One region of the Thermochromatium tepidum ATCC 43061 genome, then DNA from elsewhere that is predicted to be linked to it. Evidence: predicted binding sites of a transcription regulator. Region 1 holds the regulator's gene; the other holds the start of a gene.

Region 1 (7,976 bases):
CTCTAAGCGTCTCCGGACAGCTCCCCTCGATCACTTCAGGGGCGATGCGGGCGAAACGCGGTGCATCGTCGGCGATGAGCCGATGGCCGCGGGTAATGAGATCGAGCGCGAGCTCGCTCTTGCCGACGGCCGGCGCGCCGATCAGGAGCACGCCCATCCCAAGCACCTCGATGAAGACGCCGTGGATGGTCTTGCGCTCGGCCAGGGCCTGGGTGAGGAAATAGCGCAGATGGTTGATGAGTTCCTGATCGCCGAGCAGCGACCCGAGCAGGGGGGTCTGGGTTGAGCGGGCGCGCTCGCAGAAATCGGCCCCCGGTTCCAGTCCATCGCTGAAGATCACGGCGGCGGGCCGGTCGGCGAAGAGCTTGTCGAGCGCCTCGTCGTGGGCGGTGCGTCCAAGTGCCGCCAGGTAACGTTGTTCGGGGGGGCCGACGACCTGGAGTCGATTGGGGTGGATGAGGTTGAGCGAGCCGATCAGCGACTGCTCTGGGTCCACCCCGCGCAACGGACGAGGGGTCTGGGGTTCTGGGGTCAGCCAGCGCAGCTTGAGCTGGGCGCCGGTCTGGATGACGACGCTCTGGAGGCTGTCGATCATGCGAATCGGGCGGGTCGCATGGGTCTAGAAGGCGCTCAGGACGTGCAGGATCTCGGCAGGCGAGGTGGCTTCACGCAGTCGAGCGCGCACGTTCGGGTCGCTAAACAGGCTGGCTAGGTGTGCCAAAAGCCGCAGATGCTCCTCGTTGGCCAACTCGGGCACAAGCAGCGCGAAGGCCAGATCGACCGGCTCGCCATCTGCCGCGTCGTAATCGACGCCCCGGACGGTTTGCACGAAGGCACCGATCGCCTCGCCGACGTCCTTCATGCGCGCATGGGGCAGGGCGATGCCATGGCCGAGTCCGGTACTGCCCAGGCGCTCACGCTCGAGCAGATGCTCGAAGACGGTCTCGGGCTGGAGCCTGGGATGATCCCTGGCCAGGAGTTCGGCGAGGGTCTCGAGCAGACGCTTCTTGCTGGCGATCTCGAGACCGCATCCGATACGGGCTTCGTTGATCAGGTCAGGGCCGAACATGGCTCCAACTCCTGTTGACCGCCGACGCGCCCGCAGGTGGTCGGGGGTAATGGCTGATCCAACCAGGATGCTGCTGGCATTCGATGCTGGTCATAGATTGGGGTACCTCGGGCGGACGGGCGCACTTGGTGCCTGATCGCTCTGTCGTGTTCTCGATGTAAAGACACCTCAGGCGCCGGCGGCACCGGCCACCGAGGTGTGATGGGTGTTGCCTCCATCACCTCGGAAGACACGGCTTCCAAGGTACTGGAGAGGCCGATCTCATTCCGCTTCGGCCGTCTTGACGGCTCCGCCGCGGTGACTGCTCTTCTTCTCCTTGTAGCGGATGACCTGGCGATCGAGCTTGTCGACCAGGCTGTCGATGGCCGCATACATGTCCTCGTGCACAGAGTCGGCGAAGACCTTGCCGCCATTGACATGGAGTGTGGCCTCGGCCTTCTGCTCGAGCTTTTCGACGCTCAGGACGACATGGGCGTTGATGACGTGGTCGAAGTGGCGTGCCAGACGCTCGAATTTGCTGTCGACATAGGACTTCAGCGCATCGGTGACGTCGATGTGATGACCCGTCAGATTGATTTGCATCATTAAACTCCTTGATAAAGAATCAAACAGCCTGTTTAAGCCAGGCGTTTGCGCTCACTCGAGGCCGGGATACCCATAGCCTCACGGTATTTGGCGACTGTGAGGCGTGCGACGTCGATGCCCTGTCTTGCCAGTTCCTCAGCGATCTTGTTGTCGCTGAGAGGTCTGCGCGGGGATTCTCCCGCGATCAGCTTGCGGATCAGGGCGCGGATCGCCGTCGACGAGCACTCGCCGCCAGAGGTGGTATTGACGTGGGACGAGAAGAAATACTTGAGCTCGAATGTGCCTCGGGGTGTATGCATGTATTTTTGCGTGGTCACCCGTGAAATGGTCGACTCGTGCAGATTCAGGGCCTCGGCGATGTCGCGCAGCACCATGGGCCGCATCCCCACTTCGCCGTATTCGAGGAAGTCCTGCTGCATCTCCACGATCTTGGCGCCCACGCGCAGTACAGTTTCGTTGCGGCTTGCCAGGCTTTTGATGAACCAGCGCGCCTCCTGGAGGTGACTCTTGAGCGTCTGGCCATCGCTGCTCTGGTCGGCGCGGCGTACCAGGCGCGCATAGTCGGCGTTGACCCTGAGTCTGGGGGTGATGTCAGGGTTCAACTCGACCTGCCAGCGGCCATCCTTCTTACGCACAAAGATGTCGGGTACAACGTACTCCGAGGGCGTCTCTGCGAGCAAGCGGCCCGGCTTCGGGTTGAGCCGGCGGATGAGATCGAGCGCCTGGGTCAGGTCGTCCTCGGGCGCCTTGAGCAGGCGTGAGAGGGCCGTGACGTCGCCGCGCGGCAGATGTTCGAATCCGGCCTCGCACACGGCGATGGCCAGGTTGCGCCAGGGCGTTTCGGGCGACAGCTGGCGCAGCTGGATCAACAGGCACTCGCGCGGATTGCGCGCCCCGACGCCAGCTGGGTCGAGTGACTGGACGCGATGGATCTGGGTCTCGACTTCATCGGCGCCGATCGTGGGATCGGCGAGTGTGGCCACCAGTTCATCGACATCGGCGCGCAGATAGCCGTTGGCATCGATGGCGTCGACCACGGCCTGGGCGATCATGAAATCGCGCTCGCTCAAACGGCTGAGATTCAGCTGCCAGATCAAATGATCCCAGAGCGTCTGCGGACGTGAGCGGTTCGACAGTGGGTCCTGGTCTGTGTCATCCCTCATGCCGTGGGCCGTTGGCGGCAGGTAGCTGTCGAAGACGTCGGTCCATTGGGTATCGACCGGCAGCTCCTCCGGTATCTCATACGACTCGGCTTGTACCTCGCGTTCCAGGAGCCACTCGGACTCGGATGCGCTAGAACCGAAGGGATCATCTTCGAGCTGGGTCAGAGGGGAATCTTCCAGTGACTCCGCCTCGAGCGGTTCGGATTCCTCGCCTTCTTCAAGCATCAGATTGCTTTCGAGCGCCTCCTGGATCTCGCGCTGCAACTCGAGCGTTGACAGCTGCAGCAGTTTGATCGCTTGCTGCAACTGGGGCGTCATCGTGAGTTGCTGATTGAGTCGAAGCTGAAGGGATGGCTTCATCGATCGAGTTGGCGTCCGAACTGTGGTCTGTCTATTGCTGTTTAAGCCATCATGGGGTGTCCGTAATCTGAGTCTAGTCTACATGGAAAAATCGGCACCTAGATAGACATCGCGCACCCGCTGGTTGGCCAACAACTCGGCCGGTTCGCCGGCGGCGATCACGGTGCCGCTGCCGATGATGTAGCCATGGTCGCAGATGGCGAGCGTCTCGCGCACATTGTGATCGGTGATGAGTACCCCGATGGAGCGATCACGCAGATGGGTGACGATGGATTTGATGTCGCCGACGGCGATCGGATCGATACCAGCGAAGGGCTCGTCGAGCAGCATCACCCTGGGTTCAACCGCCAGGGCGCGGGCGATCTCCAGCCGGCGGCGCTCGCCACCCGAGAGGCTGAGGGCGAGCGAGTCGGCCACATGGGCGATGCCCAGGTCCTCGAGCAGACGCTCACCGCGTTCCTCGCGTTCGGCGCGCTTGAGATCGCGCCGCGTCTCGAGGATGGCCAGGATATTCTCGCGGGCAGTCAGCTTGCGAAAGACCGAGGGTTCCTGGGGTAGGTAACTCAGACCGGCGCGCGCCCGGGCGTGCATGGGCAGCCGGGTAAGGTCGCGCCCGTCGAGCAGGATGCGACCCTGGTCGGCATGGATCAGACCGACGATCAGATAAAAGCAGGTCGTCTTGCCGGCGCCGTTCGGCCCGAGCAGGCCCACGACCTTACCCGGCTCGACCTTGACACTGACATCCTGGAGCACCTGACGACTGCCGTAGCGCTTCATCAGGTGTTCGGCGCTCAGACCGCTCATGAGGCATCCGGGGTGATGGTGATCTTGACCCGACCTGCGCCGCCGGCACGGAAACGGGCCCTGGCCCGGTCGTAGAGGATGCGCTCCCCCGTGAGACGGTCCTCGCCCTGGATCAGCAGACCCTCACCGATCAGCACCAGCTCGTCCTTGTCAGCGTCGTATTCCATGCGCTTGGCAAACGCCCGGACCTCGCCCTGATCGTCGTCGAGCAATTGTTTGTAGCTGGCCGGCGTGCCGAGGGCGATGATCAGACGCGGGCGGCGGTCCTCGCGATGATAGACAGTGACATGGTCGGCGCGCAGCTGCATGCTGCCCTGTTCGACCTGGACCTGACCGACATAGATGCTGGTGTTGTCGGACTCGCGGACCTCGACCTCATCGGCCTCGATATAGATCGGCTGTTTGCTGTCGGTTTCGAGCGACCAGGCGTTTGCGCCCAGACCAAGACCGACCAGAAGGCCGAGTAGCGGCAGCCACTTGGAAAAGCTGGAGGACATGGGACGTCTCATGGTGCCGAACGGTGTTCGGGTTGGGGTGAGAGCCGGATGTGGGCACGACCTTGGAGGCTGACGCGCGAGTTGTCTTCCAGATACCAGAGCTTCATACCCTTGGCGGTGATCGAGTCGCCGTCGCTGTCGATGGTTACCGGACGATCGGTCTCGGCCAGCCCGGTCTGGCGCCAGATGACCATGGCTTCGGTCCGCAGATGGAGCGCTCGCCCTGTGGCATCCCCTTCACGATCGAGATGCACGTCCCCGATCAGATGCACCTGATCACCGCCGGCCCGCACCTGGCCCCGGCGTGCTCGGGCAAACCAGGGCGGTCCGTCGGGGCGATAGAGCACCAGGTGCGGCTCGTCGAGTTCAGAGAGATCCTCGTCGGCATAATGGCGCAGTTGCTTGGCGCTCAGACGCCGGCTCGGGCGGCCTGTGGCGTCGGTCTCCAGGGCCGAGAGCTGCTGGACGATAGCGTCCGGGCGTCGCTCGCGCGGCGGGCGCACCGCATCGTCCTCGTGCAGCGAGCGCCACTGCCACCAGGCCGCGAGTCCCAAGAGCGCGAAGCCGGCCCCAAGCAGCCATGGGCGACGCGCCCCAGACCGACGCTCGGCGAATTGGATCATGCGTAGGAGGCCAGCAAGGGGGCGAGCCGGCCTTGGGCGTCGAGGATGAGCTCGCAGACCTCGCGCGCCGCACCGCGTCCGCCGGGCGCCGTGGTGCGCCAGTGGGCCAGCTCGCGCACACGGGGATCGGCATCCGCGACCGCGATCGCCAATCCTACCCGGCGCATTACCGGCAGGTCGATGACGTCATCGCCGACATAGGCGATCTGGTCGTCGCTGAGCCCGTGACGCTGTTTGATCTGTTCGTAGGCTGGGAGTTTGTGGCGATAGCCCTGGAAGATGTCGGAGACACCGAGGCTCTCCATGCGCATCCGGACCACATTGGAGGTGCGCCCCGTGATCACGGCCAGGTGGACCCCGGACTCCTGAAGCAGGACCATGCCGTGACCGTCGCGCGCATTGAATGCCTTGTATTCCTGGCCATCGTCGCCGAGATAGAGGCTGCCGTCGGTGAGTACGCCATCGACGTCGAAGATGACCAACCGGATGCGAGAGGCGCGTTCTCGAAGCTCTGTCATGGTCGTGATGCCTGCGTCCAGGGTGGGAGGCTTGCCTTGTAGCCGCTTCGCGCGCTGGGGTCAATACGAGTTCATTGGGTCAAGGCTCAGACGACTCCAGCCCGCAGCAGGTCATGCATATTGAGTGCCCCGATCAGCCGTCCCTCGGCATCGACCACCAGCAAACCATTGATGGCACGCGACTCCATGAGCTGCACCGCCTCGACGGCCAGCGCACCCGATTGGATGGTGGTGCACTGACGGGTCATGACGGTGTCGATGGATGTGTGATGGACGTCAATGCCGCGATCGAGCGCACGGCGCAGGTCGCCGTCGGTGAAGATGCCGACCAGGGCACCCCCTTGGTCCAGGACGGCTGTCATCCCGAGCCCCTTGCGCGACATCTCTTCCAGGGCCTTGAGCAAGGGGGTGCCGAGCTCGACCCGGGGCAGGCGCTCATCCCGGTGCATGATGTCATCGACATGGAGCAGCAGCCGTCGCCCAAGCTGTCCGCCTGGGTGGGAGCGGGCGAAGTCCTCGGCAGTGAACCCTCGGCTCTCCAGGAGCGCGATGGCCAGGGCATCACCCATGGCCAGGGCCGCCGTGGTGCTGGATGTCGGTGCCAGACCGAGCGGACAGGCCTCTGTGGCGACGCTGATGTCGAGATGGATATCGGCGGCGCGCGCCAGGGTCGATTCACATCGCCCGGTCATGGCGATCAGGGGGACGCCAAGCCGTTTGAGGATGGGCAAGAGGGTCAACAGCTCCTGGGTCTCGCCCGAGTAGGAGATGGCCAGTACCACGTCGCGCGGCGTGATCATACCCAGATCGCCATGGCTGGCCTCGCCGGGATGGACGAAGAAGGCTGGGGTCCCGGTGCTGGCCAGGGTGGCGGCGATCTTGCCGCCGATGTGGCCGGACTTGCCCATGCCGAGCACCACGATCCGCCCGTCGCAGGCGAGCATCTGGGCACAGGCGCGGACGAAGACCGAGTCGATGCGTGCAGCCAGGGCGGCTACGGCCTCGGCCTCGGTCTCGATCACGGCACGTCCGAGGCGCGCGATCTGCTCGGCCTCACTCGGTGAGAGCACAGCTGGCGTCGTGCCGAGTCGTCGTCGTTCAGTCATGTCGATCGATCCGCTGTCTGGAGCAACATTCGGCGCAAACAATAACACGTCTGAGCCCTGGATCAGACGTCAGGCCCGCCACACCAGAGGCCTTAGCGCCACTCCAGCCATCGCATCCAGGTGCAGATCGGTCAGACCCTTGTGTTCGGACACTCCCGTTCGGGCCACCAATTCCGCTGGGGTCTTCTAGACTCTAAATCGCGGCTAAAGCCGCTCCTAATAAATCAATGGGTTACAAGAAAGGATTTGGCCACGAATGGAATAAATCGGCGTTTCCCTAATATTGAATCCTGGGGCGGATCCGCACCAGCTCCAGGATTGAATCGGCTTGACGCCCCATCGCCCGGAAGACGAGAATCAGCCGCTTTGAGTCGATGCACGTTTTCAAATGGCTGGTCAAGGAGTCGAGTCGGATCCTGAGATGGATGAGGCGCAACCTCTGAGGGTGGATGAGGCGCCAGGTCCGGACGTGCTCGTCGAGATCCGTGGCCTCTGTTTTCGCCGCGGCGAGCGCGTCATCTTCGAGGATCTCGATCTCGACATCCGTCGCGGTATGGTGACGGCGGTGATGGGCCCGAGCGGGACCGGCAAGACCACGCTGCTTCAGCTCATCACCGGTCAATTGCATCCAGAGGCTGGGACCATCCGGGTCGCAGGAGAGGATGTGGGCCGGCTTGGTCGGGATGGGCTCTACCGGCTGCGTCGGCGCATGGGGATGCTGTTTCAATCCGGCGCGCTCTTGACCGATCTGAGCGTCTTCGACAATGTCGCCTATCCGCTGCGCGAGCACACCAAGCTCAGCGACTCGCTGGTGCGCAAACTGGTCCTCCTCAAGCTCGAGGCCGTGGGATTGCGCGGGGCGCGCGACCTGATGCCGAACGAGCTGTCCGGGGGCATGGCGCGTCGGGTCGCCTTGGCGCGCGCGATCGCACTCGATCCCATGATGATCCTCTACGACGAGCCCTTTACCGGTCAGGATCCGATCTCGATGGGGATGCTGATGGCGCTCATCCGCCAGCTCAACGATGCCTCGGGCCTGACCAGCATCCTGGTCTCGCACGATGTGCGCGAGACGGCCCGCATCGCCGATCATCTTTATCTGATCTTCGAGGGGCGGGTCGTGGCCCAGGGCACGCCGGACGCGCTGGCGAACGATCGTTCGCCCTGGGTGCGTCAGTTCTTGGACGGTTTGCCCGATGGTCCAGTGCGCTTTCATTATCCAGCGCCCCCCCTGGCCGAGGATCTGTTCGG
Region 2 (7,976 bases), 110 kb from region 1:
TGGGACGCAGCTCGGGCGGCATGGTCTTGCGTCCGAACTCGACCGCGACCTGGGGGCTGTAGCCCTGCACTGTGGCCAGGATGCACGCCTTGAGACAGGACAGATAGTGCGTCTCATCGTCGGCCAGCCGTCCCAGGTAGCTGGCGATGGGACCAACGAAGCCATAAGAGATCAGGATGCCACTGAAGGTTCCGACCAGCGCGGCGGCCACCAGCCTGCCGATCTCGTGCATCGGGCCACCGAGCGCCGCCATGGTGTGCACGATGCCGAGCACAGCGGCGACGATACCGAAGGCGGGCAGACCATCGGCCACCCGCTGTATGGCATGAGAGACCTCGGCAGCGGCGTGATGATGGATCTCAAGCTCGATGTCCATGAGACTTTCGAGTTCGAAGGCGTTCATGTTGCCGCTGACCACCAGCCGCATGTAGTCGGAGATGAACTCGACGGCATGATGGTTCTTGAGCAGGAGCGGGTACTTCTGAAACAGCGCGCTGTTCTCGGGTTCCTCGATGTCGGCCTCGATGCCCATGAGTCCCTCCTTGCGCGCCTTGTTGAAGAGCTCATACATGAAGGCGAGCGCCTCCATGTAGTGTGCCTTTTTGTACCTCGGGCCGGAAAAGAGCGCGGGGATAGACTTGAGCGACTGGATGACCACACCCATCGGATTGGCGATAACAAAGCCACCCCCGGCCGCGCCCAGGATGATGACCAGTTCGAAGGGTTGCCAGAGCGCGATGACGTGTCCGCCGCCGGCGGCAAAGCCACCCAAGACGGAGGCGACGACGATGATCGAACCCAGGATGAAGTTCACGTGGATCTGTTATCCGAGCCGCTGGCGGATGGGGCTGGGGGCGAGAACGCATGACGCGCCTTTCGTGTGCCCGTTAATATAGCACCCGTCGAGCGTATGCCCACCCATCCGGTGGCGTCCATGATTCGGTTTGAGGTTTCAAGACGCGATGGGATCGCGATGGTTGGACGAATTGATCGCAACGGCCCGGCTCGATGAGCTGCCGGTGCAGGCGCGCACGCGCCACGAGCTGGCGCGGGTGCTGTCTGACAAAGGGGCATCGCTTGGGCGTATCGCGCTGGTGGTGATGAGCGATCCCGGGTTGGCGCTGCGCGTTCTGCAGCGTGCCAACACTGTCGAGCATCGCCATTTCAGATTCGAGATCGCTACGCTCGAGGACGCCATCCACATGCTTGGCACGCACACGCTGGCGGAGCTCGAGCGCCAGGCCCCGCTGGCCGAGGATGTGCTCGATGCCAAGCGACTCAGGCATTATCAGCATGGTTGCGGCCGGGCCTTGCTCGCCGCCCTGCTGGCCCTGGACTGGGCCGAAATCGACCGTGACCGTGTGCCGACCGAGATCGCGCTCGCGGCCCTGCTCAACAACCTCGGCGAGCTGTATCTGCTGGCGCATGGCGATGCCCGGATCGACCGTTACCTGGACATGATGGAGTGCGCTCACGTCCTGCCACACGAGGCCGAATACGTGACGCTCAGCCTGAGCCTGGAGGCGCTAGGCTACGGCCTGGCCTGCGCCTGGAATCTGCCCGAGATGGCGCGCGAGTCGATGCGCGGACGTAACGCGCGCCACCCGCGCCCGCTGTACGTGATGCTGGCAAACCAGATCGCGCGCCATGCCTTCGCCGGTTGGCGGCATGCAGGGCAGGGGCGGGATCTGGAATTGGTCTCGGAATTGCTTGGATGCGATCCGATGACGCTGTTCGACCGACTCGATCGGGTGATCGGTCGGTTCAACCAGCGTGCGCTGTTGTACGGTCTGAGGCCGCTGGAGGCATTGCCGCGCGATGAGCCGGCGCGGCTTGATCGTCTGTGCGCGGCGCCCTTCTGTCTAGCGCCACGTGCCGATGAGTGGATGCGTGCCGCCAGGGCCTTGTCTGCCGATCGGATCAACGACCGCGAGAGGCTTATCCTGGCCTGGCTGCATGGACTCCATCGCGGCCTCGGGCTGAATCGGGTCGTCTACGCGGCCTTCGATCTGCCTCGGCAGACCCTGAGGGCCGAGCAGCTCGTCGGCACGGATTTTGAGCCTCGCTTTAATCGTTTTAGTCTGTCGCTCGACCGGGGCGGAATCTTCGCCCAACTGATGGCGGCACCCGGGGCGCTGTGGATGAACGAGGCGAACCACGCCGAACTGAGCGACCAGGTGCCTACAGACGTCAAGAACTTGACGTCTGTGGGGCATTTCATGGCGCGCTCGGTGTGGGTGGCGGGCCGTCCGGTCGGACTGGTCTATGCCGATCGCCGATCGTCCGACTGTGCGCTCGACGCTCGCGCCTATCAGGGGTTCTTGGAGCTGTCGGCGCTCGCCGAGAGGGCCTTGGAGTGTCTCGGCCCGTGCTCGCCCTCTGGTTAGGTCCAGGGCAGGCGGGTCTTGGACGGTTCCTGGGCTTCGATCTCGGTGCGGCGCGCTTCGCGACGGCGGCGCATCACAACGAACGCGGACTCGACGGCCTCCTCGACCTCGCGAGACACAGCGGCGCGTTCGCTGTCCCCGAGATGGGACCAGAGGTCCACCGTGTGGCGCACATAACGGGCCGGCAGCGCATTGAGCGCCAGGCAGGCGAGGTCGGCCACGAGGTCGGCGTCGTATTCCTCGTCTCGCCCCGAGAGCTTGTCCCGGATGGACTGCATGACCAGGGGTTCGTAATAGTTCTGGATATTCGCGAGCATGATCTCAACTCAGACAATCTGTCGATCACATCATCTTACAAGACTGGATCTGGTCTTGCTGAATGACTTTATCCACTGTCCCTGGAGCAGTTATTAAGATCGCCCATAAAGACCATCGGGCCAAGAGGCTAAAACATGCCTCGAGCGGTCTTCCGGGAAGGCGTGAACCATAGAACGATTTCACGCCTTGGCCCTGTCAAGGTGGATCTCGGAGGAGCGGGTCGGCGGGTTTTTTAGGGGTGCCGTAAGGCGCGAGGATGGCGGGAGCGCCGTAAGGCGCGATCCATATCCCTTTTAGGGTCGCGTTAATAGGAGCGCGGCCGCTCAGTTCTCATTCGTTACGGCTGGCTTGAGGGGAGAGAGGGGAAAACGCTCGGTGATGAGAATCGGTCTGTATGGCGATGAGTCCGCGCGTCTCGCCACGCGGCATGTTCTGGAGTTCCTGGGATGCGAGGTGTGTGATCTCGCACGTCCGGAGGCATCCGTAAACGCAGACCTGGCGGCGCTCTGGGTCTGTGACACGGCCGACGGCGTCGCGCGGGTACTGGCGTGTCTGCCGGCGTCTGCGCGTCCGCCGCTCGTCTGCCAGCCGCTCGACGGCAGCACGGTCCGGACCGATGGACGCGCCTATGTCGTCAACACGCCTCTGACCCCCGGTCTGGTGATTCAGGTCCTGCAACGCCTGCAGGTCGAATCCGAGCCGGAGCCGCCGTCTGGGATCGACCTGGTCGGTCAGCATCCGCGGATGCTGAATGTCAAGCGTCTGATCGCCCAGGTCGCCCGCACCGATGCGACCGTGCTCATCCTCGGCGAGACGGGATCGGGCAAGGAGGTGGTCGCGCGCGCCATCCACGCTGCATCCAATCGCGCCGACAAGCCCTTCGTCGCCGTCAACTGTGGGGCGATCCCGAGCGATCTGCTCGAGAGCGAGCTCTTCGGTCATGAGAAGGGCGCCTTCACCGGTGCCTTCACGGCGCGCGCCGGTCGTTTCGAGCTGGCCGGTGACGGCGTGCTCTTCCTCGATGAGATCGGCGACATGCCGCTGCCGATGCAGGTCAAGCTGCTGCGCGTCCTCCAGGAGCGCACCTTCGAGCGCGTCGGCTCCAACAAACCCATCCAGACCAATGCGCGCATCATCTCGGCCACCCATCGCAATCTCGAGGAGGCCGTCGCGGCCGGGCTCTTCCGCCAGGATCTGTTCTTTAGGCTCAATGTCTTCCCGATCGAGCTACCGGCGCTGCGCGAGCGCGCCAGCGACATCCCCTTGTTGATCGCCAACCTTGAGGCGCGTCTGCGCGAGCAGGGCGGCAGGCCGGCCCGGCTCACCCCGCGCGTGCTGGAGCACCTGAGTGCACAGACCTGGCCTGGCAATGTGCGTGAGCTGGCCAATCTGCTCGAGCAGCTCTCCATCATGTATCCAGATCAGCTCGTCGACCTGGCGCAGCTGCCCGGTCGCTTTCGGCCCGAGGGTCTGGAGCTCGTGCCGGATGGACGCAGGGCGTCGGGGTCGCCCCTGAGCGGTGCGCCACCCGGACTCGGCGAGGATCTGTTGCCGCCCGAGGGTACCGAGATGCGCGAGTATCTCAACGATCTGGAGCGGCGTATGATCCAGACCGCGCTCGAACAGAACGGCTTCGTCGTCGCCCGGGCGGCGCGCCGGCTCGGGATGCGCCGCACCACCCTCGTCGAGCGGATGCGCAAGTTCGGGCTGGAGCGTGACGCGCGCGACGAATCTGCGGATCTCGATCTTTAAGACAGGCTCCTGACCCGAGCGTCAAAAAGACGTCGTTTTGAGTCCCGTCTGTGCCGACTGGCGTCGGCATCCAATTTGCTTATCTCCTTGCAATCCACGTGATGGCCGTTTCCCCCGACGAATCGACGCGGGACGGTGCGGTGACGGGCCTCGACCCTAAGAGGCATGAGCCAGGAGTTTCCTAGAGTGATGAGCGGCGAGATGCAGATCCAGAATGTGCTGGCGCAGATGCGTGCGCTTGCCCAGTCGGGTCGTGTCGAGACCGTGGCGCCGATCGCCGAGGTCAAGGAAGGGCGCGGCATGAATGACGATTTTGCCGCCAAATTGCGCGACGCCATTCGCGACGTCAATGCAATTCAGCAGGAATCCACAACCTTGCAGACACGTTTCGAACTGGGCGACAAGGAGGTCGGCCTACCCCAGGTCATGGTGGCCATGAACCGGGCCAGTATCGCGTTTGAGGCAACCAACCAGGTGCGCAACCGGTTGTTGTCGGCCTATCAAGAAGTCATGAGCATGCAGGTTTAGGTCGAGGCATCTAGGGTTAGCCCGATATGGCCGCCATCGATACCGCCATCACCGAGAATCCAACTCAGGATCAACCCCCATCCGCCGATCCGAATACCCTGGGCGGGCGCCTGGCGCTTGGTCTCCAGGGCTTTCGGGAGATGCCGGTCGGGCGCCAGATCGCGCTCATCAGCATGCTCGCCGGCGGACTGGTGGCGGTCGTGGCCATCCTGTTTTGGGCGCTCAGACCGACCTATGTGCCGCTCTTCAGCCAGCTTGAGGCCACCGAGGCCGCTAAGATCATGGAGGCCCTGACCGGGCTAGGTGTGCCCTATCGGGTCGACAACAATTCTGGACGCATCGAGATCCCGCAGCAGCGCGTGGCCGAGACACGCTTATTGCTCGCCGGGCAGGGCCTGCCGAAACAGGCCGACATCGGTTTCGAGCTCCTCCAGCAGGAGTCTGGTTTCGGCACCAGCCGTCTGATCGAGGGGGCTCGCTACCAGCGCGCCATCGAGGGCGAGCTGGGCCGATCCATCGCCGCGCTCGAGCCGGTTGAAAGGGCACGGGTGCACATCGCCCGTGCCGAGCGTTCGGTGTTCGTGCGCGAGCGTGTGCCGCCGAGTGCCTCGGTGGTCGTCCACCTCAAAGGCAATCGCGAGCTGACCGAGCAGCAGGTCGGGGCCATCGTGCATCTGGTCTCCTCCAGCATACCGGAGCTTACCCCCGAACGGGTGACTGTAGTCGATCAGTCCGGGCGGCTGTTGACCGCCAACGACCAGGAGCGCGAGGAGCGTCTGGCACTCGATCAGCTCGACTACGCGCATCGCGTCGAGTCACGCTATGTCGAACGGGTTCTGACGCTGCTTGAGCCCGTCGTCGGACGTGACCGGTTAAGGGTGCAGGTGGTCGCAGATCTGGATTTTTCGCGTGTCGAACGCACTCAAGAGTCCTATGATCCGGACAAGACGGCGATTCGTTCCGAACAGCTGAACGAAGAAGAGCGCATCGGTGCCGATCCGCTCGTCGGCGGGATCCCGGGGGCCCTGACCAATCAGCCGCCGGCGGGCGGCGTAGTCGGTCAGCAGCAACAGGCTCAGGCCAATACGGTGGTACCGAGCAGCCGTAGCCAGCAGACGACTCGCAACTACGAGGTCGATCGCTCCATTGCCCACATCAAGGAGACGCCCGGCAGTGTGCGACGTATCACGGCGGCGGTGGTGGTCGACTATGTCGACCAGGTCAACGAGGCCGGCGAGCCTGTGCGTGTGCCGCGTTCCGAGGCCGAGATGGAAACTATCCGCAATCTGGTGCGTGAGGCCATCGGCTTTAATGAGGCGCGCGGCGACTCGCTCCAGGTCGGCTCGGTCTCCTTTGTGCCTGAGCCGGACACACCGGCAGAGCCGATCTGGACCCAACCCTGGTTCCTGGAACTGGTCAAGATCATTGGCGGATTGCTGCTGGCACTCATCGTGATACTGGCCGTCGTCAAGCCGGCACTCAATCAGATCCTGCCCAAGCCGCCTGAACCCGAGGCATTGGAAGAAGGCGAGGAGGTGCCCGCGCTGACGGACGAGACCCAAGGCGAGGGCGAAGCCGAGGGCGAGGAAGGCGAAGAGATCGTGTCGCTGACGCACGAGCCTTCGGCCATTGCGGCACTCATAGGGCCGAAGGGGCCGGATCGCCAGCAACTCGACCTCGAGGCAGTGCGCGAGATGGTGCGCCAGGATCCCAAGCGCGTGGTCCAGGTCATGAAACAGTGGTTGGCCGAAGATGGCAACGGATAAAACGGATAAAAAGAAAAGCGGTGCTGAGCGGGTTGCTATCTTTATGATGAGCCTCGGCGAGGAATGTGCCGCTGAGCTGTTGCGTCACATGGGGCCCAAGGAGGTGCAGAAGATCGGTACGGCCATGGCCTCGTTGGAGCGGGTCACGCGCAGCGACATCGATGCCGTGCTCAAGGAATTCTCCGAGCTGATCCAGGACCAAACCGCGCTCGGCATCGGGGCCGATGACTATGTCCGCAACGTACTGCGCTCGGCCCTGGGGGACGAGAAGGCAGCCGGTCTGATCGATCGGATCCTGATCGGTCGCAACTCCAGGGGGCTTGAGGCGCTCAAGTGGCTCGACCCGCGCGCCATCGCCGAGATGATCCGCCACGAGCATCCGCAGATCGTGGCCATCGTGCTCTCGCACCTGGATCCAGACCAGTCGGCCGAGACCCTCTCGTATCTCCCCGAACGTATGCAGTCCGATATCATCCTGCGCATTGCCACCCTCGACGGCGTGCAGCCGGCGGCCCTCCAAGAGCTCGATGAGATCCTAGAGAGCCAGCTCTCGGGTAAGAGCACGGCCAAGTCCTCGATGATCGGTGGGGTGCAGACCGCGGCCAATATCCTCAATTTCATGGAGGGTACGCGTGAGTCATCCATCATGGAGAGCGTCCGGCAGGTCGACGAAGACCTGAGCGAGCGTATCCAGGAGCTGATGTTCGTCTTCGCCAATCTGGTCGATGTCGATGATCGCGGTATCCAGACCCTGCTGCGCGAGGTCAATACCGAGACCCTGGTATTGGCGCTCAAGGGTGCTGACGAAGAGCTCAGGGACAAGATCTTCAAGAATATGTCCAAGCGCGCTGCCGAGATGCTGCGCGAGGATCTGGAGACCAAGGGCCCGGTGCGCGTCAGCGATGTCGAGGCGGCGCAGAAGGAGATCCTGGCCGTGGCGCGGCGTCTGGCCGATAGTGGTCAGATCGTGCTCGGCGGCAAGGGTGGGGAGGCCATGCTGTGAATCGCCTCATCTCGTCCGCTGACGCACGTCTGGCCGCCGACATCCGGCGCTGGCTACCGCCCGATGTCGACTTCGATCCGAATGCCGTGGTGAATCCCGAGCCCGAGGGGCCACCGCCGCCCACACCAGAGGAGATTGCGAACCTGGAGGCGGAGGCGCGGCGCAAGGGGGCCGAGGCCGGCTATCGCGACGGCTATGAGGCGGGCTATCGCGAGGGGCGCG

What was found. The regulator sigma-54, encoded in region 1, starts transcription at its own class of promoters, with help from an activator protein. The targets are predictions, from matches to a motif close to TGGCANGNTNCNTGCTT.
Region 2: the regulator sigma-54 is predicted to act here: its motif matches at 4,522-4,538, upstream of fliE (flagellar hook-basal body complex protein FliE).

What each region holds. Positions count from the first base shown of each region.
Region 1 covers NZ_CP039268.1:2,324,204-2,332,179, reverse strand. Annotated here, with positions in the region: gene hprK (HPr(Ser) kinase/phosphatase) at 1-595, opposite strand, end outside; gene E6P07_RS10735 (PTS sugar transporter subunit IIA) at 620-1,069, opposite strand; gene hpf (ribosome hibernation-promoting factor, HPF/YfiA family) at 1,331-1,651, opposite strand; gene E6P07_RS10725 (RNA polymerase factor sigma-54) at 1,687-3,177, opposite strand; gene lptB (LPS export ABC transporter ATP-binding protein) at 3,256-3,981, opposite strand; gene lptA (lipopolysaccharide transport periplasmic protein LptA) at 3,978-4,478, opposite strand; gene lptC (LPS export ABC transporter periplasmic protein LptC) at 4,487-5,101, opposite strand; gene kdsC (3-deoxy-manno-octulosonate-8-phosphatase KdsC) at 5,098-5,619, opposite strand; gene E6P07_RS10700 (KpsF/GutQ family sugar-phosphate isomerase) at 5,706-6,725, opposite strand; gene E6P07_RS10695 (ABC transporter ATP-binding protein) at 7,147-7,976, shown strand, end outside.
Region 2 covers NZ_CP039268.1:2,432,937-2,440,912, reverse strand. Annotated here, with positions in the region: gene motA (flagellar motor stator protein MotA) at 1-814, opposite strand, end outside; gene E6P07_RS11250 (HDOD domain-containing protein) at 978-2,387, shown strand; gene E6P07_RS11245 (late competence development ComFB family protein) at 2,384-2,704, opposite strand; gene E6P07_RS11240 (sigma-54 interaction domain-containing protein) at 3,084-4,457, shown strand; gene fliE (flagellar hook-basal body complex protein FliE) at 4,647-4,985, shown strand; gene fliF (flagellar basal-body MS-ring/collar protein FliF) at 5,126-6,751, shown strand; gene fliG (flagellar motor switch protein FliG) at 6,738-7,754, shown strand; gene E6P07_RS11220 (FliH/SctL family protein) at 7,751-7,976, shown strand, end outside.